DNA from 2 places in the Rossellomorea sp. GAMAL-10_SWC genome. Region 2 is predicted to be linked to the other one. Evidence: predicted binding sites of a transcription regulator. Region 2 holds the regulator's gene; the other holds the start of a gene.
The links. The regulator CtsR, encoded in region 2, represses protease genes until heat stress. The targets are predictions, from matches to a motif close to ATGGTCAATAAAGGTCAAACA.
Positions count from the first base shown of each region.

Region 1: a site for CtsR is predicted at 6,455-6,475, ahead of clpP (ATP-dependent Clp endopeptidase proteolytic subunit ClpP). Genes of this name have one in related genera too.

Region 1 covers NZ_CP144911.1:4,792,914-4,808,252, reverse strand. The annotation lists gene V5E38_RS23245 (PTS sugar transporter subunit IIC) at 1-427, opposite strand, end outside; gene V5E38_RS23240 (PTS sugar transporter subunit IIB) at 472-774, opposite strand; gene V5E38_RS23235 (PTS lactose/cellobiose transporter subunit IIA) at 1,226-1,546, opposite strand; gene V5E38_RS23230 (PTS sugar transporter subunit IIC) at 1,572-2,927, opposite strand; gene V5E38_RS23225 (PTS sugar transporter subunit IIB) at 2,972-3,274, opposite strand; gene V5E38_RS23220 (DUF6509 family protein) at 3,609-3,902, opposite strand; gene V5E38_RS23215 (hypothetical protein) at 4,191-4,346, opposite strand; tRNA gene V5E38_RS23210 (tRNA-Arg) at 4,552-4,625, opposite strand; gene V5E38_RS23205 (hypothetical protein) at 5,364-5,870, shown strand; gene clpP (ATP-dependent Clp endopeptidase proteolytic subunit ClpP) at 6,528-7,121, shown strand; gene V5E38_RS23195 (HPr family phosphocarrier protein) at 7,213-7,470, opposite strand; gene whiA (DNA-binding protein WhiA) at 7,491-8,441, opposite strand; gene V5E38_RS23185 (gluconeogenesis factor YvcK family protein) at 8,481-9,449, opposite strand; gene rapZ (RNase adapter RapZ) at 9,449-10,333, opposite strand; gene V5E38_RS23175 (NUDIX hydrolase) at 10,361-10,819, opposite strand; gene trxB (thioredoxin-disulfide reductase) at 11,326-12,273, opposite strand; gene V5E38_RS23165 (tetratricopeptide repeat protein) at 12,541-14,040, opposite strand; gene V5E38_RS23160 (acyltransferase) at 14,206-14,706, opposite strand; gene ppaX (pyrophosphatase PpaX) at 14,703-15,339, opposite strand, start outside.
Region 2 covers NZ_CP144911.1:4,253,165-4,268,503, forward strand. The annotation lists gene clpC (ATP-dependent protease ATP-binding subunit ClpC) at 1-972, opposite strand, end outside; gene mcsB (protein-arginine kinase McsB) at 993-2,060, opposite strand; gene mcsA (protein-arginine kinase activator protein McsA) at 2,066-2,614, opposite strand; gene V5E38_RS20670 (CtsR family transcriptional regulator) at 2,634-3,095, opposite strand; rRNA gene rrf (5S ribosomal RNA) at 3,509-3,624, opposite strand; rRNA gene V5E38_RS20680 (23S ribosomal RNA) at 3,680-6,617, opposite strand; tRNA gene V5E38_RS20685 (tRNA-Ala) at 6,698-6,773, opposite strand; tRNA gene V5E38_RS20690 (tRNA-Ile) at 6,794-6,870, opposite strand; rRNA gene V5E38_RS20695 (16S ribosomal RNA) at 6,963-8,512, opposite strand; tRNA gene V5E38_RS20700 (tRNA-Ala) at 8,595-8,670, opposite strand; tRNA gene V5E38_RS20705 (tRNA-Pro) at 8,680-8,756, opposite strand; tRNA gene V5E38_RS20710 (tRNA-Arg) at 8,762-8,838, opposite strand; tRNA gene V5E38_RS20715 (tRNA-Leu) at 8,849-8,935, opposite strand; tRNA gene V5E38_RS20720 (tRNA-Gly) at 8,944-9,018, opposite strand; tRNA gene V5E38_RS20725 (tRNA-Leu) at 9,048-9,130, opposite strand; tRNA gene V5E38_RS20730 (tRNA-Lys) at 9,152-9,227, opposite strand; tRNA gene V5E38_RS20735 (tRNA-Thr) at 9,235-9,307, opposite strand; tRNA gene V5E38_RS20740 (tRNA-Val) at 9,311-9,386, opposite strand; rRNA gene rrf (5S ribosomal RNA) at 9,392-9,507, opposite strand; rRNA gene V5E38_RS20750 (23S ribosomal RNA) at 9,627-12,564, opposite strand; rRNA gene V5E38_RS20755 (16S ribosomal RNA) at 12,718-14,267, opposite strand; gene lysS (lysine--tRNA ligase) at 14,628-15,339, opposite strand, start outside.

The DNA.
Region 1 (15,339 bases), 540 kb from region 2:
TCACTAACCCCCAAACACTACCAGTAGCCGTTTTTCCATTTTCTAATGTAACCGTTACAGTGTTTAATGTTTGTGGCACTAGTACAAAATATGACGCTAATGCGACAAGCATTGCTTCAAATCCTTCATCACCATAAGAACGAGCTAATTTATAAGCAATCCCTACAACTGCAAATACAGTCATAAATGCAAATGTTCCCCACCAAATATCACTGCCAAGTGTTTTCCAATTCACTCCAAAAAGAGCTTCCATCATTTTGTCGTAACCTTTGATCGCTCCACCTAAATTATTAAATAAAACTGCAAATGAGCCGACCATTGTAATGGCAATCATCCCGATTAACGCATCGCGTATTGCTAATAAATGACGTTGGTTACCGAACTTTGCTGCAGCTGGCATTATATATCTATCTACAAAATTCATCATTTTTTAAGACTCCCTTTTGTTTAAAATGTATGCAACGTACATGACTATTTTTTTAAACTAAGTGCTAATTCTAAAACAGCTTCACCATTCATAAGTCCATAATGTACTGGATTGATTACATCAACTGGTATCCCTTTTGGCTCGGCAACTTTTTTCATTTCAGCAGCTAAATAACGTACTTGTGGTCCTAATAAAAGAACATCTGCTTTATCTAAGTTTTCTTTTGCAGCATCACCCGAAACTGCCCAAATCTTCACTTCAATCCCTTTTGCTTTTGCTGCATCCTCCATTTTGGTTACTAGTAAACTAGTAGACATTCCTGCTGAACAAGCTAATAAAATATTCATTGTTATTCCTCCAGTATTAGAATTAGTGTAGCGCTTACAGGTTTGTTTGAAAGTAAGAAACAGTCCCCTGTAGCATCTACAAATTTATTTATTTATTTATTTTGTACACTATTTATATAGCAAATGGCGTGCCAACTTTTTCTGACATTTTCAAAAATAAGATCATTTACTCATTGAAACCTTGTCCTATAAGGACTCATCATTATGAAATCTTTTTTCTTTACTTTAAAAGGAAAGTAACTTAAAACATCTAGTGTGTTAAATATTGTTCGTCAATCTCCTTAAATTGTTTTAGTGTGTTATTACCCTGTTAGTGTGTCGTGATTTATATGTACTTTATTGTAGTGTTTTAAAACACTTTACGATCCTTACTTAAATTATACATTTTGTTCTATGTGATCTATGAAAAAAAGTGATGTAGAATTAATCTACACCACTTTTTTATCAATAATTAGAGTGAAATTTTCTCATGTAAATAAATAATTTCTTCTACTAAATCTCTTGTTGTTAAAGTGTTCATTAAATGATCCTGTGCATGTACTAAAAGAATATTAATTTTGTATTGTTGCCCTCCTGCTTCACTTTGTATAAGTGAAGTTTGTGAATGATGAGCCAGCCTAAGTTCGGCATTTGCCTCGTTTACTTTTCTACGAGCTTCCTCGAACTCTCCATCACGGGCTTTATACATAGCTTCCATTAATAAGCTCTTAGCATTACCGGAATGTAATATAAGCTGAAATGCAATTTGTTCATTATTTGTGTCGGTAGGCATTTGCACTCTTCTCCTTCACATTCTATTATACATTTAATGAATTACTACTTGTCGTTTCTGTTGATTTTCTAGCTTCCATTCTTTCTGCTACTACAACGAACGGTAAGTAAATAACGATTGAAATCGCTACGTTTACAAGCGATAAAACTGCACCGCTCCAATGACCACCTGTTGCTAAATAGCCACCTATTACTGGTGGAGTTACCCAAGGGATTGTAGAAACAACTGGGAAAACAATATGTGATTGAACAGCTAAATAAGAAATAATGGTTAAAACAATTGGAGTACAGATAAATGGTATTAACCATACTGGGTTTAACACGATTGGTAAACCGAAAATAATTGGTTCATTAATATTAAATAATCCTGGAGGTGTTCCTAAAGCAATCATCTGTTTATGACGTTTACGGTTAACTAAGAACATTGCAACAAGTAAACCAATTGTAGTACCTGATCCACCCATATATACGAATGCATCTAAGAATGGCCCTGCTAAGACTGAATACTTATCTAGATCTGTCACACCTTTTGCATATAAATCGATGTTATGGTTACCTAGAGTTGTTAATAAAGGAGTTGTAATCCCCCCTAAAATATTTGGACCATGTAATCCAATCGCCCAGAAGAAATGGACAAAGAATGCAATCGCAACTGCAAATCCTAATGAATCAGCTGCATCAGTTAATGGTTTTACAAGAACTGAATTTAACCAATCATTAAAGAATACGCCGTTCGAAATGTATAATCTGAACAATAAGCCAATTAATGCAACGATAAAGATTGTTAACATACCTGGTAACAACTTTGCAAATGCTTTTGATACTGCAGGTGGAACGCCATCTGGTAATTTAATAACTAATTGTTTCACTCTAGCTAAACGAACAAAAATTTCAGTCGCAACAATCGCAACGATAATTCCTGTAAATAAAGCCGTTGAGTTTAATGAATTCCAACTAATAAATCCCCAAGTTCCACCTGTAGCTGTCTTACCACCATTTAACGTAACAGATACTGCAGCTAATGATTGGGGAACAAGTACAAAGTAACACGCTAATGCAACAAGCATTGCTTCAAAACCTTCATCACCATAAGAACGAGCTAATCTATGCGCGATCCCTACTACGGCAAATACTGTCATAAATGCAAATGTTCCCCACCAAATATCACTGCCTAGTGTTTTCCAGTTTGCACCAAAGACTGTTTCCATCATTTTATCGTAGCCGTGGATTGCGCCACCTAAGTTATTAATAAGTACAGCAAAAGCTCCAATCATCGTAATGGCAATCATTCCAATTAACGCATCACGGATCGCTAACAAATGACGTTGATTACCAAACTTCGCTGCGGCAGGCATTATATACTTTTCAGCAAAACGCATCATTCAAAATACACCTTCTTTTCTCTCTAGATTTTTAATTCCCCGTTTTATTTTTTCAAATTTAAAGCCATTTCCAGCACAGCTTCACCATTCATCAATCCATAATGCACTGGATTAATCGTATCTACTGGTATCCCTTTAGGTTCAGCTAACTTTTTCATTTCTGAGACTAGATAACGAACCTGAGGACCAAGAAGTAATACATCCGCTTTGACTAAATTTTCTTTTGCCTCATCACCAGCAACAGCCCATATTGTTGCCTCAATTCCTTTTGCCTTAGCTGCTTGTTCCATTTTTGTAACAAGTAGACTAGTCGACATTCCTGCAGAACATACCAATAAGATATTCATCCTACACCTCCTCAATTTTCCTCGTCGATGAAACGCTTACATTTTTACAAATAATGACAAAAGAATTACGCGTTACAAGGACAAGTTATGAATCAATTTAAATATTGCAAATTCTATGCCAATATTCTAAAAAATCTTTCTATTTAAAAACACAACAAAAAAACCTTGATAAATCAAGGTCCTCAAGACGAAACATTTATTCAAAATATTAGTGTTTTATCAGTGTGTAAGCTCAATTGGTACTGTGTTTACAATCACAAAATAGTGTGTTGCCAAATTACTCAATCTAAACGATTCCCTAAACTAAAGTGTGTCATTCAACAACACATTAATATTAATCTTCAACTGTTAAATGAGTTTTACAAAATTCAAATACTTCTTTTTCTTCATCTTCTTCCAAATCAAAATCTAAATACTGATTAGACTCAGCTTCATACAAGTCATATTTAATTAATTTCGACTCTTCACCTTTTACTCCAAAAAGCACTTTTATGTATATACCTTTTTCATTAAATAATTCATCATCCTCTGGTACATTGATATAAAGAATAAACTCATATCGATCACCTTCAATGATACCAAATGGATCTTTTATTTCTTCTACAGTGTATTCTGCAATCGTTAACACAAAAACATTCCCTTCAATTTTAATATGTACTATTATACACAAAGGAATGGACAAAAAGAAAGACGCCTGCCGCAGCAGACGTCTTGATGCGTTTGAGGCGAGAGACCGGGCGGCCACATCCGCGCGTTTAGCTTGCGCATATCTCTCGTCTTACTCAAATTAGCTCATCGCAAAGAGTAATATATCATATATTTAGGAAAAAGGATAGAGGAAAAAAATAGAAGGAGGAAAAATAATCGATAATATTACTCGACTCTAATTAAAAAAATGATTTTAAACTTCTCTTGATTAGAAACAGAATTTAATGATTTTTAAGTCGATGCAATATTTTTTCTTTTTACATGTTGAGTACAGTTTATAGGTTTCTTTAAATTTTAATTCTCTTTCTATTTCATCTTTATTGATTTGAGCCATTTCTTCAAGAAACCAAGAATTCATATCCATTTGAATGACCTCCCTTTATTTACTTTAAATATATGATTTTAAGTTAAGGGAACCCATTCTTCATTGGATGGAGTTTTAGTACATCTTTAGTTGTAGGGTAAAGGTAGGATTTTGTACTGAGATTCAGGAGGTAACGGAGGAAAAATAAAAACCGAGTGATAAATCTGTTAATTTACAGATTTTATCATTCGGTTTATTCTTTTAGCGCGCTCGACAGGATTCGAACCTGCGACACACGGTACCGGAAACCGTTGCTCTATCCAACTGAGCTACGAACGCATATTAATATAAAGTTAAAATAAGTATATCTTATTGTCACCCCAATCTCAGGGGGTAGTAGCAAGGAACAGCTCGAATGGTATTTCACCATAAATATGTTTACTCTGTCCCACCCTTGCCTCAGTATGTAATTGCAAGTAGCGGCTCGGCAATATACTATAAGTTAAAATAAGAGTTTCGTATTTCCCACCCCAATCTCAGTAGGTAATTTCAAGGTGTGGCTCGATTGGTGCGCTGTAGTTTCGCTAAGTAGCTTATTCAAACGTGCTCTATCCACTGAGTTATGTTTTAAAAAAAGATTAAGAAATATGAAATGTCTAGAAAGAGATTTTTAGAAAATCTTATGTTTTTTATTATATCGTTAGAATGTTCTGACCGCAATGATTTAGGTTTCTTTTTGAGTATGAAAATATTCTTTAAATTGGAAAAGAAGAAGATGCACATGGGATTGATTTGTGTGCATCTTCTTTGATGATCATTATTTAATAGGTTTTTTCCGTTTTTTGATGACTTGTTGATACCAGTATAAGCTTTTTTCTTGATTCTTTTTAGTGTGCCTTTTCCTTCGATGCCTTTGTCTAGTATATATAGACGTAGCATTTTTTCATTACCACTAGTTTACTCATTATTAAAAAATATTTTAGTTTTTGATATGTTGTCACATTTACTTCCATTTTTTTGTTAAATTTTGCTAAAATTATTTTAGGGAACGTTTCCAAATTAATTGAATTGGAGATTTTGTATAAAAAAATATTATATTTATTTCCTATTTTGATTTTATGTGGTTTTTTCTTTTTGTTTCCTAACTCATCTCATGCAGAAAATAATAATAGCTCAGCAGATTTGCCACTTTTTTCTGAAAATCTTGATTTGACTCCTGAACAAATTGAAGAACTTTTTAATTTAATTAATTCTACTTATAAGATAGGGGAACCATTTAATAAATCTGATACAGATTTTATAAAAAATTATGCTCAAATTTCAGTTGAACCTACTATACAAGGTCGTTCTATAAAATGGGTGCCTTTGGGAGGCACAGTAAATAAATCCTTTAATAAAACTAAAACATCACAAGGAGTAAATGTTAATTTTTCAGGCAAGGTATATTATACTTCAGGTTTGTTAACAAATTCGTATAAAGGAAATATTAAGGCAAGTATTGCATCAGGTTCTTCTAAAGTAAAAAGTATGAAATTGGTTACAACACATTCTGCTTATAGAGTAGTAGGTAGTGGGGGTACTTAAGTTGGATTAGTACACGATTCTAGTCTAAGTACTAGTTTAACTGGAAAAAGTATAGCTATGGATAAGACTAAAAAATATAGCGCTGAGTTAGTTGTATATACATATACAAATGCGTATGTTACAGTTAATACCACATCTGGTAGTTTTAATTTGTATGCTTTTTAAAACTAAAGGAGATAAAAAATGGGGTCTATAAATTTATTAAATTTAATGATTATACTTGGTATTTTAAGTGGTATAGTTTATTTATGTATGAAATTAATAAAGAAAATTAAGCAAAAATTTAATTTAAACAAAAAAATATAAATTCATGACGTCCTCTGTATATAGGGGACTTTTTTTATTGTTTGCTTCTTCCTTTCTCACGTTCTCATTTTGATAGGTTCTACATACTATCCACAAGCCTAGAATATACTCCAATCATTTAGTTATTAGTTTTTTAACTAATCAAAAGAAAAACTACATAAAGTTACGTTTAATAATAGGAAAAGTCGTTAATGATGTTGAAGTATTAGATAAATAGATATGTTATAAAAGGTCAATATTTTTTAGTTTAAATAATACATTAAATATAGCATCTCTTTTATTTGACCTTTTCTGACCTTAAAGGTATTATTGTATTAATCATTCATTTGTTTTAAACAAGGAGGAGAAAAAATGAATTTAATTCCTACAGTTATTGAACAAACAAGTCGTGGTGAGCGTGCGTATGATATATACTCTCGTCTATTAAAAGACCGCATCATCATGTTAGGTAGCGCAATCGATGATAACGTAGCTAACTCAATTGTTTCACAACTTTTATTTTTAGCGGCAGAAGATCCAGAAAAGGATATTTCATTATACATAAATAGTCCAGGAGGAAGTATTACTGCTGGTATGGCTATTTATGATACGATGAACTTTATTAAGCCACAAGTATCTACAATTTGTATTGGTATGGCGGCTTCAATGGGTGCGTTCTTATTATCTGCTGGGGAAAAAGGAAAGAGATATGCTCTTCCAAATGCAGAAGTTATGATTCACCAACCATTAGGTGGTGCTCAAGGTCAAGCTACTGAAATCGAAATTGCAGCTAAGCGAATCTTGTTCTTACGTGATAAATTAAACAAAATTCTTGCAGATCGTACTGGTCAACCATTAGATACGATCGAGCGTGATACAGAGCGCGATAACTTTATGACTGCAGATCGTGCATTAGAATACGGATTAATTGATAAAGTAATTTCTAATACTGCAGCTATTAAATAATAATAATAATAATAATAAACTAGCCGTAATTCTTCGGCTAGTTTTTTTATAGAAAAAAATTGGACATCCAACTTGTGAATGTCCAATTACATTAAATTTCTTCTCCGATAAAGTCCATTACAGCTTCCATCGCTTCAACTTCATCGTCACCAGTAACAGTAATTACAATTTCTTCTCCATGAGGTACAGCAAGACTCATAACACCCATAATACTCTTAACGTTTACTTGTTTACCTTTGTAAGCTAATAATACTTCTGAACGAAATCTCGTAGCAACTTGAACAAATTGTGCAGCTGGACGAGCCTGTATTCCAGTTTCTAATAGTACTCTCCCTTTTTTCTCAATCATTTTTTCTTCCCTCTTAACTTTTATTTTATTTTAATTGGTTCTCCCGCTCTTAGTTTATCAGCTATTTCATCAATTTTACGTAGTCGATGATTGATTCCTGATTTACTAATTGCACCGCTAGATACCATTTCACCTAACTCTTTTAATGTTACATCCTCATACGCTACTCGAAGTTCTGCAATTTCACGTAGCTTTGGCGGTAATATATCTAAACCAACTGAGCTTTGGATATAACGTATATTTTCAATTTGTCTAAAGGCTGCACTAATCGTTTTATTTAAGTTCGCAGTTTCACAATTTACTAGACGATTAACACTGTTTCTCATATCTCTTACGATGCGGATATCTTCAAACCTTAATAAAGCTGAATGTGCACCAACAACATTTAAAAACTCAGTAATTTTTTCTGCTTCCTTTAAGTACGTAATATAACCTTTACGTCTTTCTAGTGTTTTAGCATTTAATCCGAACTCATTCATTAGACGACAAATTTCTTCCGTATGCTCTTTATATAGTGAAAAAATTTCTAAATGATATGAAGATGTCTCTGGATTATTTACCGAACCACCAGCTAGAAAAGCACCTCTTAAATAGGAGCGTTTACAACATTTCTTCGCAATTAGCTCTTTCGCTATTTCATTCGTAAATGTAAATCCTTCACCAGTTATATAAAGATCATTTAAAATATGTTTCGCTTCTTCTTTTATTCGAACAATATATACATTGTTCTTTTTAAGACGCATTTTTTTACGAACGAGCAATTCAACGTCCACATCATAAACACGTTTAATTAATACATATATTCTTCTAGCAATTGCTGCATTTTCAGTAACTACATCTACAATAAATTGGCGATTCGCAATTGATAATGAACCATTCATTCGAATTAAAGAGGATAGCTCCGACTTTGAACAACAATCTTTGATCTCAATCGTTGTTAATTCTTTTTTCGTTTCTGATGCAAAGGACATTTGAATCACCCCCTCCTTCTAGCTCTATATATTTTTTCATTATTCTTTTATTTTTGTTGGGATTAGATCACATAAGATTTCAGCTAACTTTACTGTATCATGCCTAATCACATTATCATCATATTTAACGATCGACTTTTGAACAATTTCTAGATTTAAAGATTCAAGCTCATTTATATCTAATTCTACTTGTTGAGCATGTTCTTCCTTATAAAGTTCTAAAATATTTTTAGGCATTTTGCCTTCATTTACAATAATTGTATCGATAAAACTTGAGTCTAAATGCTGGTATAGAGCCCTTACATGATCACTAGCTGTATAATACAAAGTTTCACCCGCTTGAGTCATCACATTACATACATATACTTTTTTAGCTTTTGAATTTACAACAGCCTTCCCAATTTTAGTAACTAATAGATTAGGAAGAATACTCGTATATAAACTACCAGGTCCAATTACAATTAAGTCAGCACGATTAATTTCATCAAGAGCCTCTTTTAAAGGTTCAACATTTGCTGGTGCTAAAAATACTCTTTTAATCTTCTTACCCGAATAAGGAATTTTTGATTCACCTGAAACAATTGTGCCATCTTCTAATTCAGCTTTTAATACGACACTTTGATTAGCTGCTGGTATAACTTTCCCTCTAACATTTAATACCCTTCTCATTTCAATGATTGCACGGTAAAAATCACCTGTAATCGCAGTCATTGCACTTAGCATTAAATTACCTAGAGAATGTCCAGAAAGGTCTCCAGATGTTGCAAATCGATGCTGGAATAATTCTTCCAACATCGGTTCCACATCTGATAATGCGGCAAGTACATTTCGTACATCACCAGGCGGTGGAATTTTTAACTCGTCACGTAATCGTCCAGAGCTACCACCATCATCTGCGACTGTAACGATAGCGGTAATATCAACGGGATGTTTTTTCAACCCACGAACTAAAACTGATAGTCCTGTTCCGCCTCCAATTATTACTATTTTCGAACGTTGACTAACCATTACTTATGACTCCTTTTTTCAACGTCCCGATGACTAACATTCGTATCGTATTGATCCTTATAGTAGTTAGCTAAATACTCCGCTAAAGTAACAGAGCGATGCTGTCCACCCGTACATCCGATCGCAATGATAAGTTGTCGTTTACCTTCTCTTTTATATTGAGGTAACATGAAACTAATTAAATCAATTAATTTCAGCATAAATTCGGTTGTCTCATTAAATTTAAGAACATAAGACGAAACTTCTTCATCTAAGCCAGTTAAAGGACGCATTGATTCAATATAAAATGGGTTTGGTAAAAATCGTACGTCAAATACTAAATCCGCATCAATCGGTATTCCGTACTTAAAACCGAATGACTGAATATTTACTGAAAAACCTTCTTGTTCATTTTCTCTAAATTGTTCAATTATTTTTTCTCGTAATATTTTAGGCTTTAAATCTGAAGTATCATAAATTAATTGTGCACGCCCTTTTACCTCGGCTAAAAGAGTACGTTCCAACTCAATTCCTTTTAATGGAGAACTCGTTGGAGAAAGTGGATGTGAGCGACGAGTTTCTTTGTATCGAGTAACGAGTGCAGCATTCGTTGCATCTAAAAATAAAATTTGAGGGATGATTGAAGGAGTAGACATTAATTGATCTAGTGAATTTCCTAACTGATCAAAAAATTCTCTTCCTCGTAAATCCATAACAAGAGCAACTTTATCTGTTGTATTGTGATCCGGGTCCTTTAATAGCTCTACAAATTTTGGAAGTAGAGCAGGAGGAAGATTATCGACACAGAAATAACCGATATCTTCTAACGCTTGAACAACGACAGTCTTTCCAGCACCTGACATTCCAGTTATAATAACCATTTTTACATGTGATCTTGTAGGCATTTAACTCAACCCTTTCTATAATTTAGGTTAACTAGGATTTAAACGATATCTTAATAGTTCAAAATCCGGTGTATAGACAAAGGTACCATGTAAAATTTCTTTACCCTTTAGTAAATAATCAATAATATGATAGTCACCTGCTGCCATAGGAAGATTTTTCACTTCATCTATTGCATGCCAGCGAAGAATTCCTTCTTCACACTCATCTTGATTTTCGCCGTCAAACTCGGTAGCCAAAAATGAAAACATCATCCATTCATTCACTACCTTAGCATCTTCTTCTATAATAATTGTAAAAACACCTTTTAATTTAGGGTTTTTTAAGTAAACACCTGTTTCTTCACGATATTCACGAACAACTGCTTCTCTAATGTTTTCACCTGGCTCCATCTTACCGCCGGGTGCAACCCACCAGTTTCTTCTAGGTTTTTGTAGCAAGAGGATATTATTTTCATTTACCAAAACACAATGTGTAACTCTTTGCATTTCTTATACCTCACTTACAATTTGGACTTGCAGTTGGTTGAAACTGCCCAATCTATATTATACCGTTAAACTAGTCAGACAACAACTTGTTAAGAGTGGGAATTAGGGCTGAAAGATCCTGGCTAAAGGAAAAAATCTTGTGGGTTCGAACTACGGTTGAGGGAACAAAATCGATCACTTTCGGAGACAAATAAAGAAAACTCACCTGATTTACGCGCTTTTTCGCGAAGACTAAAGGCGTAGTTAAACTTATAATAAATCTTACTGCGTCCGGTCCTTCTTTGTCGCTGCAAATTTATACTTTAGTGCACAAAAAAAGGGAACATGGACAAGCGCATATCCATGTTCCTATATATATTAGGGGGCTCTCTGGTTATTGTCTATATTACAGTAACTATATTTCAAGAGAGTTACACCCTAATTACATATAAGTTTCAGAATATTACAATTTCGTTCACAATTCTAAAACTTAATTTTATATTTCAATTTATTGTTTCTAATCAAGATTAGTTAGTTTTAGATAATTCTTCTTTTAATTCTTCAATATAATGTTGTACTGCTTGAGCAGCAATACTTCCGTCTCCAGTAGCTGTTACAACTTGACGTAAAGTTTTTTCACGAACATCACCAGCTGCAAAAATACCTGGTACTCTTGTTTCCATCACATCATTTGTTTCGATATATCCATTTTCATTTGTAATACCTAAACTTAAGAATGGTTTTGTTAATGGAAGCATTCCAATATAGATAAATACGCCATCTGTTTTAAATTCAGATTCTTCACCATTTTGAGTATCTACAAGCGTTACGCTACTTACTTTACCATCAGTTCCGTTAACTTCTTTAATTGTTGAATTCCAAATAAATGAAATTTTTTCATTTGCAAATGCACGGTCTTGAAGAATTTTTTGAGCTCGTAATTGATCTCTACGGTGAACGATTGTAACTTTAGAAGCATATCGAGTTAAATATACGCCTTCTTCTACTGCTGAATCTCCGCCACCTATAACAACTAATTCTTTATCCTTAAAGAATGCTCCATCACAAACTGCACAGTAAGATACACCACGTCCGCCAAGCTCTTGCTCACCTGGAACACCAATTTTTTTGTATTCTGCACCAGTTGAAATAATAATTGCGCGTGCTTTGTATTCTTTTTTACCAGCAATGATTGTTTTATATTCTTTACCGTCGATAATTTCTTTAATGTCACCATAAGCGTATTCAGCACCAAATTTTTTCGCATGATCAAACATTTTATTTGATAAATCTGGACCTAAAATACTATCAAAACCTGGGTAGTTTTCAATTTCTTCAGTATTTGCCATTTGTCCACCTGGAATACCACGTTCCATCATTAATGTAGAAAGATTTGCACGAGATGTATATACAGCTGCAGTCATCCCTGCAGGACCAGCTCCAATGATAATAACATCATAAATTTTTTCTTCCATTTCTTAATCACTCCTTGTACTTAAATGGCTAATTGCCCTACTTCATTAACTATCACTATCCTAATACGCGATGACATAAAACAACAAATCATATGCTCATGATAAAGAAAACTCTTCGACTGACGAGCCATTAAGGCGAAGTCAGAGGCGTAGTTGCACTTATACTTAATTCTAGAATCGGCTACCACATCGAGTACAAATCCTTGCTGCCAATTTATACTTACCTTAATGAGAAATAAAGAAAGCTTGCATTAACACCATCTGGTATTAAAACAAGCTTCGAATGGCGTTAATGCCTTTATTTAATAAATAGGTAGAGATATTATAGTTTGCTGCAATTTTCTTTTGTGATACACGTTTTACTTCATTTTCAACAAGATAATGTGTAGCAGCTAATAAAACATCTTCATTTACAGGTAATTCTTTATATTTTAATGTAAGTTCACATATAGCGAAAAACCATAATTGAAGATGATTACGTAGTATTATATAATCTTCTTCCCAAGTCGTTTGTACTTTCTTTGCTCCGTTAATCGCAATATTCAGTGATGGATGCGGCTCTAGATAACACATATTATTTAGAAGTACTTGTTCTAATTGTTCATCAAGACCAATATTTTCTAATGGATTTAAATCTTGAAGGATTGAACTGAATTTTTGTTCATAATAATATTCCTTCATAAAATAGATTAATCCCCATCTCTCACTATTCGAATTGGAGTATTTTGCTTGGTACTCTGTTTCAGCCATTAATTGTTCGATTTCATTTGATGAATGTTTTTTTTCAGCCCATGGAGCCAATTCCTCATGATCATCAAATTCACTTGTCATTTCAAAATTCCAAATACGCTCCGCCGTTTCAATTCTTCCAGATTGATAAGCTGCATCACAGAACATATAATAAAACTGTATTTCTCGATCTGGTCTTTCCATGTAAAGTAAATTAAATAACTTATAAGCTTCTTCATACTTCTTGAACTGATAGAAAAGTACGCCAAGCTTGTGACGGTGCTCTTCAGAGATTGGAACAATATTTGATAAGCCTTCAAGATATTGCAGAGCAATTTCCTGTTCATTTAATATTCTTTTTAGCATTGTTAAATGAATTAAGGCTGATAAATTACCTGGATTTTGTTCTAAAACATATTGTAATACTCTTTCAGCTTCCTCAGGATTACCTAAATGAAGCTCTACTAAAGCTAAGTTATTATAAGCTGGCCAAAATTCTTGATACTTATCAACAATAGTAAGTAAAGTTGTTTTAGCAGATTTCCAATCATGATTTGCCAAATAGCTTGTAACTCGCTCTTGAAGCACTAATAAATCATCATTAATACTTAAATCATCATCTTCTTCACTATGAATAATATCTAAATAGTCTTCTAGTTCTTCTAATTGCTCTTCATCTGTGCCAATTTCTAAATACTTTTGAGCATACAAATTAGCTTTTTGGAATAATCCTAATTCAAAAAATGCAAATGCTAATAAATAATATACATCCTCATTTGTTGGAAATTTATCTAAAATATATTCTAAAATGGTTATTGTAGTTTGATATTGATGTAATGATAAAAGCTTTCTAGAAATATCTATAAGAACTGTTTGATTTTCTTCATTTTCAGCAGCTTTTTTTAAATAATAAATCGCTTGTTCAGAATCGTTACTATTATAAGCTTTCATCCCTTTTTCATAGAAATAATCTTTCGGTAACGAGAACGAAACGACATTATGAAATTGATTTGTTTGATTCCCCAAATTTTCAGACATTCGATCCTCCAGTTTTTCAAGCTTATCACAGTATATCACATAAAAAGAGGAAATAGTCGCCGTCCAAATTATAAGAATTTTAGACGAACGTACAATTTCCACATTATCTAAATAAGTTGTCAAAGTATTATTTTAACCGAAACAAAAAATATTGAAAACCACTTTTTAAATAGTAGTTTCAGATTGAGGTAATGAAATAATAACCATCGGATTACCTCCAACGAATGCACCAGCTGGAACATCCTTGTTGACTAGTGTTGCAGCTGAAACTTTCGCACCATCGCCTATTGTGACACCCGGCAGGATTGTCGTATTTGCACCAACTAACACATTATTACCAATAATGACTTCTCCTAATCGATATTCATTAATTAAATATTCATGCGCTAAGATTGTTGTATTATAGCCGATAATCGAATTCTTACCTACTGAAATTAATTCCGGAAACATTAAATCAGGCGTTACTTTAAATGCAAACGCTGCATACTTTCCTACTTTCATTCCAATGAGATTCCTATACATCCAGTTTTTTAGTCTAAAGAAAGGGATATAACGAGCTATTTCAATGACAATCGTATTTCGAAATGTTTTCCAAAACGAAACAGTCTTGTAGACTTGCCAAAGTGAATTTTCACCTTCAATTAGGTAGCGTTTCGTTTTCCTCAATTCTCATCAATTCCTAAAATTGGTAACAGATCACTCATTTTTTCAAGCATAAAATCAGGTTTAAAAGTTGCTAAAAATTCTTTACCTTTTAGTGACCAAGCAACACCTGCTGTTTTCGTTCCAGCATTTCGACCACCTTCAATATCATGGTAATTATCGCCCACCATTATACTCTCTTCAGGAATAGAATTTAATTTTTTTAAAGCTAATTGAATCGGTTCTGGATGTGGTTTTGCATTTTGCACGTCATCAATTGTGATAACAGTATCAAAGAATTGCTTTAATCGACTAAAACTTAAACCCATTTCAACAACATTTCGTGCCTTTGTTGTGACAATCCCAATTTTATATCCTAATTTGTGTAAAGTTTCAATCGTCTCATAAACCGTTTCATACTCCTCGACAAACTCATCATGCATCTCCATATTAAAACTACGATATTCCGAGATGAACTCGTCAACTCTTTCTGCATCTACCGTAGAGAATGATTCAGTTAAAGTTGGACCCATAAAAGGTATAACATGTTCACGTTTATATTGTTCAGGATAATATTTATTCAAAGTATGCAAGAATGAAGCAATAATTAATTCATTTGTATTGATTAAAGTACCATCTAAATCAAATAGGATTGTA
Region 2 (15,339 bases):
ATATTTACGGTATTCATCAATTGTTGTTGCACCGATGCACTGTAGTTCACCACGTGCTAATGATGGTTTTAAGATGTTTGATGCATCAATTGCACCTTCAGCTCCACCTGCACCAATTAATGTATGAAGTTCATCAATGAAAAGAATAATATTACCAGCTTGACGAATTTCGTCCATTACTTTTTTCAGACGATCTTCAAATTCACCACGGTACTTAGTTCCAGCTACAACAGTACCCATATCAAGTGTCATTACTCGTTTATCTCTTAAAATTTCTGGTACTTCATTATTTACAATTTGTTGCGCTAATCCTTCTGCAATCGCTGTTTTACCTACACCAGGTTCACCAATTAATACTGGATTATTCTTAGTGCGTCGGCTTAACACTTCAATTACTCGCTGAATTTCTTTACCACGTCCGATTACTGGATCTAAGCGACCCTCTCTAGCTGATACAGTTAAATCACGAGCTAAGCTGTCTAATGTCGGTGTGTTTGCTTGATTAGCAGATCCATTTTGATGATTAGACGAGCTTTCATTGCTACCTAATAATTGAAGAACTTGTTGACGAGCTTTATTTAAGCTAACACCAAGATTATTTAATACTCTTGCTGCTACGCCTTCTCCTTCTCGAATTAATCCTAAAAGGATGTGTTCTGTTCCTACATATGAATGCCCTAATTTACGAGCCTCATCCATTGATAATTCAATCACTTTTTTAGCTCTAGGAGTGTAGTGTACTGTTTGAGCAACTCCTTGGCCACGTCCTATTAATGTTTCTACTTCTTGTTGTACTTTCTCTGGGCTTAATCCAAGTGCAAGTAATGCCTTAGCAGCAATCCCTTCTCCCTCTCGAACAAGTCCTAGTAAAATATGTTCTGTACCTATATTTGAGTGTCCAATTCGGATTGCCTCTTCTTGAGAAAGAGCTAATACTTTTTGAGCACGTTCTGTAAATCGACCAAACATCATAATTGGTTCCTCCCATATAATTAGTTATTTTTGTTAGATAGTCTTTCGCGTATTAGTGATGCTCTTTTAATATCCCTTTCTTCGGGAGTAAGCTGATCACCTACATACTGTTGTAAAATACCTGGTTGAGTTAATATCATTAATTCATGTAAAAAGTTTTTAGATAAACCATCAATTAAACCTAAATCAATTCCTAATTGTACATCCGATAAACACTTAGCACTTTCCTTTGTTTCGATAATTCTTCCGTATTTCAAAGTACCTAAAGAACGAAAGACTCGATCTTCTAAAAGAATTAAAGAAGTTCTGGCAAGTGCATCTCTTGCTGATTTCTCGTGTTTGATCAGTTGTTGAACAATTGTCGTTAAATCTTCTATTATTTCTTCTTCCGATTTCCCTAATGTTATTTGATTCGAAATCTGAAAGATATTACCTAATGCTTCGCTACCTTCACCATAAATTCCTCTTACTACTAAACCAAGTTGATTAATAGTAGGGATTAAACGGTTAAATTGTTTCGTGATGACTAGTGCTGGAAGATGCATCATCACTGATGCCCTTAATCCGGTACCAACGTTAGTAGGACAACTGGTTAAATAACCAATTGTTTCATCAAAAGCATATTCAAGCTGACTCTCTATATAATTATCAATATGATTCGCTTGAGTAAGTGCCTCTCTAAGTTGTAAACCTGGAAATAGAGCTTGAATTCTTAAATGGTCTTCTTCATTGATCATAATGCTAATTTGTTCATCCTGAGATAATATACATGCACCATGTACCGACTCTTGAACTAAATTAGGACTTATTAAGTGTTTTTCAATTAATACTCTTTTCTCTACTGGTTCTAACTTATTAATTTCAATATATTCAAAAGGTCCGTTTGGTAAAGCTGTACTACCTTCAAAATAATGTTTAACTAAATGACAAATTTCTTTTGCCTTGTCTTGACTAAGTAAAGCTGGATACAAATATGCACTGAAATTTCTAGCTAACCTAATACGACTACTTAAAACGATATCATCATCTGGACCTTCTTGTTTCATCCATGGACTGATGGCCTCATTAATAATTCGATTAATAGACATGTAACTTACTCCACCTCCTTTTGAAGGGCTTGTAAATCTTTTTCAATTTCACGAATTTCATCCCGTATCTTAATTGCTTGCTCAAAATCCTCTTTATCAATAAAATTTTGCATTTGAGATTTCAAGTCTTGTAGCTTCCTTTTCAAGGAGATCGCCCCATTAATCTTTTGAGGTATTTTCCCTGTATGCGATACATTACCACTATGAATTCTTTTAACAATTGGTTTCATCTGATCCATAAATGTTTCATAACAAGTAGAACAACCTAAACGTCCAATTTTAGTAAATTTTTGAAAAGTCATCTTACATCTAGGACATTCAATTTGGGAATCTTGATGAAATTTATTTTTCTTCATTTCATAAATACCAGTATTACCTTTAAACAATCCAGCTAACAAATCATTTACAGAATAACCACCTATTTCAGAAAAAATATGTTTATTGTTCGATTCATTTGCGCATTTCTCACATAAGTGAATATCTGTTTTCTCACCATTAATAATTTTAGAATAGTGTAATGTTGCCGGACGTTCTTGACATTCTTGACAAATCATTATGGGCAACCTCCATATTCTATTTATACTTTAAGCTTCTTAGCATTGCCTTGAACATTCTTGCTCTTAACTCATCTCGATAAGGTAAATTAACCATTATTACTGAACGATCTAATACACTTAACATCATTTTTGCTTCTCGCCCAGTAATTACATTTTTTTCAAGTAGTAGACGAATATAGTCCTCTGAGCTAGACTGTGCAATATTATTAGTAAAACTACTTAATATTTGATCAATCACGCTTGCTTTATCATGAAATTGCACTTTAATAATTCTAATATACCCGCCGCCACCACGTTTACTTTCTACTACATATCCTCTTTCTAATGTGAATCTAGTATTAATTACATAATTTATTTGAGAAGGTACACAATCAAATTTATTCGCTATTTCACTTCTTTTTATCTCGACATAATCTTTATCGGATATGTCAAAGTAGTGCATTAGATATTGTTCAATAATATCTGATATATTCTTCATCTATTTACCACCTTTACTGACTTTGACTATCTTTGACTATTATTATATTCCTTTCATGAAAAATTTCAACTATTATCTCTTTACCATTTTTTCCAAACGATACAGCTCTTAATCTTTTTACCTTTAAGAATTGTATAAATTGAATTGGTAGCCTAGAAGAAAAATTGACGTATTTTTCAATTTTGGGTATTAAATATAAGTGCTATATCCTCTCTGTCTTTACCTAAAGGCTCGCCAATCGGCGATTTTTCTTTATCAGTATATATATATATATGTTATACAATTCTTTTAAGAAGCTTTTTTTCCTTTTTACTTTTATTAAAAAAATTATTAACTTGCTCTATTTCGTTTGTTCATTTGAGCATTTTTAGATAACAAAAAAAACATCAGCCTAATAGCTGATGTTTTTGGTTACCAGGCGACGTTCTACTCTCACAGGGGGAAACCCCCAACTACCATCGACGCAAAAGAGCTTAACTGCCGTGTTCGGTATGGGAACGGGTGTGACCTCTTTGCCATAATCACCTGATTTATAGAGTTGTACTTCGTACCCTCAAAACTAGATAATGTCATTATCAAACTTGTTAGTTAAGTCCTCGACCGATTAGTATCAGTCAGCTCCACGTGTCACCACGCTTCCACCTCTGACCTATCAACCTGATCGTCTCTCAGGGGTCTTACTAGCTTAACGCTATGGGAAATCTCATCTTGAGGGGGGCTTCATGCTTAGATGCTTTCAGCACTTATCCCTTCCACACATAGCTACCCAGCCATGCTCTTGGCAGAACAACTGGTACACCAGCGGTGTGTCCATCCCGGTCCTCTCGTACTAAGGACAGCTCCTCTCAAATTTCCTGCGCCCACGACGGATAGGGACCGAACTGTCTCACGACGTTCTGAACCCAGCTCGCGTACCGCTTTAATGGGCGAACAGCCCAACCCTTGGGACCGACTACAGCCCCAGGATGCGATGAGCCGACATCGAGGTGCCAAACCTCCCCGTCGATGTGGACTCTTGGGGGAGATAAGCCTGTTATCCCCGGGGTAGCTTTTATCCGTTGAGCGATGGCCCTTCCATGCGGAACCACCGGATCACTAAGCCCGACTTTCGTCCCTGCTCGACTTGTAGGTCTCGCAGTCAAGCTCCCTTATGCCTTTACACTCTTCGAATGATTTCCAACCATTCTGAGGGAACCTTTGGGCGCCTCCGTTACTCTTTAGGAGGCGACCGCCCCAGTCAAACTGCCCACCTGACACTGTCTCCGAGCCGGATCACGGCTCTAGGTTAGAATTTCAATACAGCCAGGGTAGTATCCCACCGACGCCTCCACCGAAGCTAGCGCTCCGGCTTCTCAGGCTCCTACCTATCCTGTACAAGCTGTACCAAAATTCAATATCAAGCTGCAGTAAAGCTCCACGGGGTCTTTCCGTCCTGTCGCGGGTAACCTGCATCTTCACAGGTACTATAATTTCACCGAGTCTATGGTTGAGACAGTGCCCAAATCGTTACGCCTTTCGTGCGGGTCGGAACTTACCCGACAAGGAATTTCGCTACCTTAGGACCGTTATAGTTACGGCCGCCGTTTACTGGGGCTTCAATTCAGAGCTTCTCCCGTAAGGGATAACCCCTCCTCTTAACCTTCCAGCACCGGGCAGGCGTCAGCCCCTATACTTCGCCTTGCGGCTTCGCAGAGACCTGTGTTTTTGCTAAACAGTCGCTTGGGCCTTTTCACTGCGGCTCTCCCGGGCATACACCCAAAAGAGCACCCCTTCTCCCGAAGTTACGGGGTCATTTTGCCGAGTTCCTTAACCATAGTTCTCTCGCTCACCTTAGGATTCTCTCCTCGCCTACCTGTGTCGGTTTGCGGTACAGGCACCTATTTCCTCGCTAGAAGCTTTTCTTGGCAGCGTAGAATCAGGAACTTCGGTACTATATTTCCCTCGCCATCACAACTCAGCCTTATGATGTGCGGATTTGCCTACACATCAGCCTAATTGCTTGGACGCGCATATCCAGCAGCGCGCTTACCCTATCTTTCTGCGTCCCTCCATTGCTCAAACGGAAATGAGGTGGTACAGGAATATCAACCTGTTGTCCATCGCCTACGCCTGTCGGCCTCGGCTTAGGTCCTGACTAACCCTGGGAGGACGAGCCTTCCCCAGGAAACCTTAGGCATACGGTGGACGGGATTCTCACCCGTCTTTCGCTACTCATACCGGCATTCTCACTTCTAAGCGCTCCACCAGTCCTTACGATCTAGCTTCAACGCCCTTAGAACGCTCCCCTACCACTGATACCATACGGTATCAATCCGCAGCTTCGGTGATACGTTTAGCCCCGTTACATTTTCGGCGCAGAGTCACTCGACCAGTGAGCTATTACGCACTCTTTAAATGGTGGCTGCTTCTAAGCCAACATCCTGGTTGTCTAAGCAACTCCACATCCTTTTCCACTTAACGTATACTTTGGGACCTTAGCTGGCGGTCTGGGCTGTTTCCCTCTTGACCACGGATCTTATCACTCGTAGTCTGACTCCTATGGATAAGTCATTGGCATTCGGAGTTTGACTGAATTCGGTAACCCGTTGGGGGCCCCTAGTCCAATCAGTGCTCTACCTCCAAGACTCTAACACATAAGGCTAGCCCTAAAGCTATTTCGGGGAGAACCAGCTATCTCCGAGTTCGATTGGAATTTCTCCGCTACCCACACCTCATCCCCGCACTTTTCAACGTGCGTGGGTTCGGACCTCCATTCAGTGTTACCTGAACTTCATCCTGGACATGGGTAGATCACTCGGTTTCGGGTCTACGACCACGTACTATATCGCCCTATTCAGACTCGCTTTCGCTGCGGCTCCGTCTCTTCAACTTAACCTTGCACGGGATCGTAACTCGCCGGTTCATTCTACAAAAGGCACGCCATCACTCGTTAACGAGCTCTGACTATTTGTAAGCACACGGTTTCAGGTTCTCTTTCACTCCCCTTCCGGGGTGCTTTTCACCTTTCCCTCACGGTACTGGTTCACTATCGGTCACTAGGTAGTATTTAGCCTTGGGAGATGGTCCTCCCAGATTCCGACGGAATTTCACGTGTTCCGCCGTACTCAGGATCCACTCAAGAGGGAACGAGGTTTCAACTACAGGGTTTTTACCTTCTTTGACGGACCTTTCCAGGTCGCTTCATTTACCCCGTTCCTTTGTAACTCCGTATAGAGTGTCCTACAACCCCAAGAGGCAAGCCTCTTGGTTTGGGCTATCTTCCGTTTCGCTCGCCGCTACTCAGGAAATCGCTATTGCTTTCTATTCCTCCAGGTACTTAGATGTTTCAGTTCCCTGGGTCTGTCCTCAGTACCCTATGTATTCAGGTAAAGATACTACTCCATTACGAGTAGTGGGTTTCCCCATTCGGAAATCTCCGGATCAAAGCTTACTTACAGCTCCCCGAAGCATATCGGTGTTAGTCCCGTCCTTCATCGACTCCTAGTGCCAAGGCATCCACCGTGCGCCCTTTCTAACTTAACTAATTTTTAAAACTAATTGAATTAAACTTACGCAGTTTAATGAATGACATTATCTAGTTTTCAAGGTACAAAATAAAAAAATGGTGGAGCCTAGCGGGATCGAACCGCTGACCTCCTGCGTGCAAGGCAGGCGCTCTCCCAGCTGAGCTAAGGCCCCATTATTATATTAAAAAGATATGGTGGGCCTAAATGGACTCGAACCATCGACCTCACGCTTATCAGGCGTGCGCTCTAACCAGCTGAGCTATAGGCCCATATCTATAATAGAAGGATAATCCTTCAAAACTAAACAAAACAATGAAGAAACATTTCATACATGAACCAACGGTTCATGATGTCTCCATAGAAAGGAGGTGATCCAGCCGCACCTTCCGATACGGCTACCTTGTTACGACTTCACCCCAATCATCTGTCCCACCTTAGGCGGCTGGCCCCTAAAAGGTTACCCCACCGACTTCGGGTGTTACAAACTCTCGTGGTGTGACGGGCGGTGTGTACAAGGCCCGGGAACGTATTCACCGCGGCATGCTGATCCGCGATTACTAGTGATTCCGGCTTCATGTAGGCGAGTTGCAGCCTACAATCCGAACTGAGAATAGTTTTATGGGATTAGCTCCACCTCGCGGTCTTGCAACCCTTTGTACTATCCATTGTAGCACGTGTGTAGCCCAGGTCATAAGGGGCATGATGATTTGACGTCATCCCCACCTTCCTCCGGTTTGTCACCGGCAGTCACCTTAGAGTGCCCAACCAAATGCTGGCAACTAAGATCAAGGGTTGCGCTCGTTGCGGGACTTAACCCAACATCTCACGACACGAGCTGACGACAACCATGCACCACCTGTCACTCTGTCCCCGAAGGGAAAGCCCTATCTCTAGGGTTGTCAGAGGATGTCAAGACCTGGTAAGGTTCTTCGCGTTGCTTCGAATTAAACCACATGCTCCACCACTTGTGCGGGCCCCCGTCAATTCCTTTGAGTTTCAGTCTTGCGACCGTACTCCCCAGGCGGAGTGCTTAATGCGTTAACTTCAGCACTAAAGGGCGGAAACCCTCTAACACTTAGCACTCATCGTTTACAGCGTGGACTACCAGGGTATCTAATCCTGTTTGCTCCCCACGCTTTCGCGCCTCAGCGTCAGTTACAGACCAGAAAGTCGCCTTCGCCACTGGTGTTCCTCCAAATCTCTACGCATTTCACCGCTACACTTGGAATTCCACTTTCCTCTTCTGCACTCAAGTTTCCCAGTTTCCAATGACCCTCCCCGGTTGAGCCGGGGGCTTTCACATCAGACTTAAGAAACCGCCTGCGCGCGCTTTACGCCCAATAATTCCGGACAACGCTTGCCACCTACGTATTACCGCGGCTGCTGGCACGTAGTTAGCCGTGGCTTTCTGGTTAGGTACCGTCAAGGTGCCAGCTTATTCAACTAGCACTTATTCTTCCCTAACAACAGAGCTTTACGACCCGAAGGCCTTCATCGCTCACGCGGCGTTGCTCCGTCAGACTTTCGTCCATTGCGGAAGATTCCCTACTGCTGCCTCCCGTAGGAGTCTGGGCCGTGTCTCAGTCCCAGTGTGGCCGATCACCCTCTCAGGTCGGCTACGCATCGTCGCCTTGGTGAGCCGTTACCTCACCAACTAGCTAATGCGCCGCGGGCCCATCTATAAGTGATAGCCGAGGCCATCTTTCAATAAAGGAACAGGAGTTCCTTTATGTCATCCGGTATTAGCTCCGGTTTCCCGAAGTTATCCCAGTCTTACAGGTAGGTTGCCCACGTGTTACTCACCCGTCCGCCGCTAACTAACGGGAGCAAGCTCCCATTAGTCCGCTCGACTTGCATGTATTAGGCACGCCGCCAGCGTTCGTCCTGAGCCAGGATCAAACTCTCCATAAAAGTTAAGTTTAAATCTTGTATTGCTCAAAAAACTAATAATTGACGTTTACTTCATGTTTTGTTTAGTTTTCAAAGATCATCTTGGTGGAGCCTAGCGGGATCGAACCGCTGACCTCCTGCGTGCAAGGCAGGCGCTCTCCCAGCTGAGCTAAGGCCCCTTATTGAAATGGTCGGGAAGACAGGATTTGAACCTGCGACCCCCTGGTCCCAAACCAGGTGCTCTACCAAGCTGAGCCACTTCCCGTAATATGGCGCGCCCGAAAGGACTCGAACCCATAACCTTTTGATCCGTAGTCAAACGCTCTATCCAATTGAGCTACGGGCGCATATTATAAATGGTACCGAGGGCCGGACTCGAACCGGCACGGGGTCAACCCCCGCAGGATTTTAAGTCCTGTGTGTCTGCCATTCCACCACCCCGGCAGCATATGTGGAGCGGAAGACGGGGCTCGAACCCGCGACCCCAACCTTGGCAAGGTTGTATTCTACCACTGAACTACTTCCGCGTATACTGCTTATAACTTATAAATTTAAATGGTGCGGGTGAAGGGACTCGAACCCCCACACCGAAGTACTAGATCCTAAGTCTAGCGCGTCTGCCAATTCCGCCACACCCGCAAATATTCTCTTTTGAGAAAATGGTGAGCCATGAAGGATTCGAACCTTCGACCCTCTGATTAAAAGTCAGATGCTCTACCTACTGAGCTAATGGCTCAAAAGAGTGCCGACTAGAGGACTTGAACCCCCAACCTACTGATTACAAGTCAGTTGCTCTACCAATTGAGCTAAGTCGGCATATGGTGGAGGATGACGGGCTCGAACCGCCGACCCCCTGCTTGTAAGGCAGGTGCTCTCCCAGCTGAGCTAATCCTCCATCAAACCAAGCGACGTTCTACTCTCACAGGGGGAAACCCCCAACTACCATCGACGCAAAAGAGCTTAACTGCCGTGTTCGGTATGGGAACGGGTGTGACCTCTTCGCTATCATCACTTGATTCATTTTCTTTAGGACATTAATTATTATATCAAAATATCAGTCAAAGTCAATAACTTTTTTAATATTTTTTTATAAAACTTATACCCTCAAAACTAGATAATGTCATTATCAAACTTGTTAGTTAAGTCCTCGACCGATTAGTATCAGTCAGCTCCACGTGTCACCACGCTTCCACCTCTGACCTATCAACCTGATCGTCTCTCAGGGGTCTTACTAGCTTAACGCTATGGGAAATCTCATCTTGAGGGGGGCTTCATGCTTAGATGCTTTCAGCACTTATCCCTTCCACACATAGCTACCCAGCCATGCTCTTGGCAGAACAACTGGTACACCAGCGGTGTGTCCATCCCGGTCCTCTCGTACTAAGGACAGCTCCTCTCAAATTTCCTGCGCCCACGACGGATAGGGACCGAACTGTCTCACGACGTTCTGAACCCAGCTCGCGTACCGCTTTAATGGGCGAACAGCCCAACCCTTGGGACCGACTACAGCCCCAGGATGCGATGAGCCGACATCGAGGTGCCAAACCTCCCCGTCGATGTGGACTCTTGGGGGAGATAAGCCTGTTATCCCCGGGGTAGCTTTTATCCGTTGAGCGATGGCCCTTCCATGCGGAACCACCGGATCACTAAGCCCGACTTTCGTCCCTGCTCGACTTGTAGGTCTCGCAGTCAAGCTCCCTTATGCCTTTACACTCTTCGAATGATTTCCAACCATTCTGAGGGAACCTTTGGGCGCCTCCGTTACTCTTTAGGAGGCGACCGCCCCAGTCAAACTGCCCACCTGACACTGTCTCCGAGCCGGATCACGGCTCTAGGTTAGAATTTCAATACAGCCAGGGTAGTATCCCACCGACGCCTCCACCGAAGCTAGCGCTCCGGCTTCTCAGGCTCCTACCTATCCTGTACAAGCTGTACCAAAATTCAATATCAAGCTGCAGTAAAGCTCCACGGGGTCTTTCCGTCCTGTCGCGGGTAACCTGCATCTTCACAGGTACTATAATTTCACCGAGTCTATGGTTGAGACAGTGCCCAAATCGTTACGCCTTTCGTGCGGGTCGGAACTTACCCGACAAGGAATTTCGCTACCTTAGGACCGTTATAGTTACGGCCGCCGTTTACTGGGGCTTCAATTCAGAGCTTCTCCCGTAAGGGATAACCCCTCCTCTTAACCTTCCAGCACCGGGCAGGCGTCAGCCCCTATACTTCGCCTTGCGGCTTCGCAGAGACCTGTGTTTTTGCTAAACAGTCGCTTGGGCCTTTTCACTGCGGCTCTCCCGGGCATACACCCAAAAGAGCACCCCTTCTCCCGAAGTTACGGGGTCATTTTGCCGAGTTCCTTAACCATAGTTCTCTCGCTCACCTTAGGATTCTCTCCTCGCCTACCTGTGTCGGTTTGCGGTACAGGCACCTATTTCCTCGCTAGAAGCTTTTCTTGGCAGCGTAGAATCAGGAACTTCGGTACTATATTTCCCTCGCCATCACAACTCAGCCTTATGATGTGCGGATTTGCCTACACATCAGCCTAATTGCTTGGACGCGCATATCCAGCAGCGCGCTTACCCTATCTTTCTGCGTCCCTCCATTGCTCAAACGGAAATGAGGTGGTACAGGAATATCAACCTGTTGTCCATCGCCTACGCCTGTCGGCCTCGGCTTAGGTCCTGACTAACCCTGGGAGGACGAGCCTTCCCCAGGAAACCTTAGGCATACGGTGGACGGGATTCTCACCCGTCTTTCGCTACTCATACCGGCATTCTCACTTCTAAGCGCTCCACCAGTCCTTACGATCTAGCTTCAACGCCCTTAGAACGCTCCCCTACCACTGATACCATACGGTATCAATCCGCAGCTTCGGTGATACGTTTAGCCCCGTTACATTTTCGGCGCAGAGTCACTCGACCAGTGAGCTATTACGCACTCTTTAAATGGTGGCTGCTTCTAAGCCAACATCCTGGTTGTCTAAGCAACTCCACATCCTTTTCCACTTAACGTATACTTTGGGACCTTAGCTGGCGGTCTGGGCTGTTTCCCTCTTGACCACGGATCTTATCACTCGTAGTCTGACTCCTATGGATAAGTCATTGGCATTCGGAGTTTGACTGAATTCGGTAACCCGTTGGGGGCCCCTAGTCCAATCAGTGCTCTACCTCCAAGACTCTAACACATAAGGCTAGCCCTAAAGCTATTTCGGGGAGAACCAGCTATCTCCGAGTTCGATTGGAATTTCTCCGCTACCCACACCTCATCCCCGCACTTTTCAACGTGCGTGGGTTCGGACCTCCATTCAGTGTTACCTGAACTTCATCCTGGACATGGGTAGATCACTCGGTTTCGGGTCTACGACCACGTACTATATCGCCCTATTCAGACTCGCTTTCGCTGCGGCTCCGTCTCTTCAACTTAACCTTGCACGGGATCGTAACTCGCCGGTTCATTCTACAAAAGGCACGCCATCACTCGTTAACGAGCTCTGACTATTTGTAAGCACACGGTTTCAGGTTCTCTTTCACTCCCCTTCCGGGGTGCTTTTCACCTTTCCCTCACGGTACTGGTTCACTATCGGTCACTAGGTAGTATTTAGCCTTGGGAGATGGTCCTCCCAGATTCCGACGGAATTTCACGTGTTCCGCCGTACTCAGGATCCACTCAAGAGGGAACGAGGTTTCAACTACAGGGTTTTTACCTTCTTTGACGGACCTTTCCAGGTCGCTTCATTTACCCCGTTCCTTTGTAACTCCGTATAGAGTGTCCTACAACCCCAAGAGGCAAGCCTCTTGGTTTGGGCTATCTTCCGTTTCGCTCGCCGCTACTCAGGAAATCGCTATTGCTTTCTATTCCTCCAGGTACTTAGATGTTTCAGTTCCCTGGGTCTGTCCTCAGTACCCTATGTATTCAGGTAAAGATACTACTCCATTACGAGTAGTGGGTTTCCCCATTCGGAAATCTCCGGATCAAAGCTTACTTACAGCTCCCCGAAGCATATCGGTGTTAGTCCCGTCCTTCATCGACTCCTAGTGCCAAGGCATCCACCGTGCGCCCTTTCTAACTTAACTAATTTTAAAACTAATTGGATTAAACTTACGCAGTTTAATGAATGACATTATCTAGTTTTCAAGGTACAAAGTTGAGAGTGAACTCTCAAAACTAAACAAAACAATGAAGAAACATTTTCATACATGAACCATCGGTTCATGATGTCTCCATAGAAAGGAGGTGATCCAGCCGCACCTTCCGATACGGCTACCTTGTTACGACTTCACCCCAATCATCTGTCCCACCTTAGGCGGCTGGCCCCTAAAAGGTTACCCCACCGACTTCGGGTGTTACAAACTCTCGTGGTGTGACGGGCGGTGTGTACAAGGCCCGGGAACGTATTCACCGCGGCATGCTGATCCGCGATTACTAGTGATTCCGGCTTCATGTAGGCGAGTTGCAGCCTACAATCCGAACTGAGAATAGTTTTATGGGATTAGCTCCACCTCGCGGTCTTGCAACCCTTTGTACTATCCATTGTAGCACGTGTGTAGCCCAGGTCATAAGGGGCATGATGATTTGACGTCATCCCCACCTTCCTCCGGTTTGTCACCGGCAGTCACCTTAGAGTGCCCAACTAAATGCTGGCAACTAAGATCAAGGGTTGCGCTCGTTGCGGGACTTAACCCAACATCTCACGACACGAGCTGACGACAACCATGCACCACCTGTCACTCTGTCCCCGAAGGGAAAGCCCTATCTCTAGGGTTGTCAGAGGATGTCAAGACCTGGTAAGGTTCTTCGCGTTGCTTCGAATTAAACCACATGCTCCACCACTTGTGCGGGCCCCCGTCAATTCCTTTGAGTTTCAGTCTTGCGACCGTACTCCCCAGGCGGAGTGCTTAATGCGTTAACTTCAGCACTAAAGGGCGGAAACCCTCTAACACTTAGCACTCATCGTTTACAGCGTGGACTACCAGGGTATCTAATCCTGTTTGCTCCCCACGCTTTCGCGCCTCAGCGTCAGTTACAGACCAGAAAGTCGCCTTCGCCACTGGTGTTCCTCCAAATCTCTACGCATTTCACCGCTACACTTGGAATTCCACTTTCCTCTTCTGCACTCAAGTTTCCCAGTTTCCAATGACCCTCCCCGGTTGAGCCGGGGGCTTTCACATCAGACTTAAGAAACCGCCTGCGCGCGCTTTACGCCCAATAATTCCGGACAACGCTTGCCACCTACGTATTACCGCGGCTGCTGGCACGTAGTTAGCCGTGGCTTTCTGGTTAGGTACCGTCAAGGTGCCAGCTTATTCAACTAGCACTTATTCTTCCCTAACAACAGAGCTTTACGACCCGAAGGCCTTCATCGCTCACGCGGCGTTGCTCCGTCAGACTTTCGTCCATTGCGGAAGATTCCCTACTGCTGCCTCCCGTAGGAGTCTGGGCCGTGTCTCAGTCCCAGTGTGGCCGATCACCCTCTCAGGTCGGCTACGCATCGTCGCCTTGGTGAGCCGTTACCTCACCAACTAGCTAATGCGCCGCGGGCCCATCTATAAGTGATAGCCAAAGCCATCTTTCAATAAAGGAACAGGAGTTCCTTTATGTCATCCGGTATTAGCTCCGGTTTCCCGAAGTTATCCCAGTCTTACAGGTAGGTTGCCCACGTGTTACTCACCCGTCCGCCGCTAACTAACGGGAGCAAGCTCCCATTAGTCCGCTCGACTTGCATGTATTAGGCACGCCGCCAGCGTTCGTCCTGAGCCAGGATCAAACTCTCCATAAAAGTTAAGTTTAAATCTTGTATTGCTCAAAAAACTAATAATTGACGTTTACTTCATGTTTTGTTTAGTTTTCAAAGTTCACCTTGTCGCTCTGAGGCGACTTAAACATCTTAACATTTTCTGTTGAATGTTGTCAATGTTTTTTTAAAAGTTTTTTTCGTTGTCATTTCGTATTAATGTGACAACGTTTAATAATATAACACCTATAAAAACAAAATACAATACCTAATTTTAAATTCTTTTTATTCAGATAGTTTCTACCAGATTCCAATAAATAAATGATGTCCTTATTCTATTAAAAAGATACATCCAATCATAAATAAAACTGGCTAAAAGTATTCTTTTAGCCAGTTCGTTAAATCTTATTTATGTCTCATTAATGGGAACAATAGAACGTCACGGATTGAAGGAGAATTAGTTAACAACATAACTAATCGATCAATACCTATTCCAAGACCACCAGTTGGTGGCATACCATGCTCTAATGCTTCGATGTAATCATCATCCATCATATGTGCTTCGTCATTACCAAGCTCACGTTCTTTAAGCTGTGCTTCAAAACGCTCTTTTTGGTCAATTGGATCATTTAACTCTGTAAATGCGTTAGCATGTTCACGTGCCACAATAAATAACTCAAAACGATCAGTAAAACGAGGATCGTCAGCATTCTTTTTCGCAAGCGGTGAAATTTCTACAGGGTGACCATAAATAAATGTAGGTTGAATTAATGTTTCTTCAACTTTTTGTTCAAAGAATTCGTTAATAATATGACCAACAGACATATTCTCATTAACTTCAACATTATGTTCTTTAGCAAATTGTCTTGCTTGCTCAACTGACATCTCTGGCCAGAAATCTACTCCACAAGCTTCTTTAATCGCATCTACCATATGAAGTCTAGTCCATTTTGGCTCTAGGTTGACTGTGTACTCACCGTAAGGAATAGTAGTAGTACCTAAAACTTCTTTAGCGATATGAGCAATTAGGTTCTCAGTAAGTTCCATAATGTCTGCATAATCAGCATAAGCTTCATATAATTCAATCATCGTAAACTCTGGGTTATGACGAGTAGAA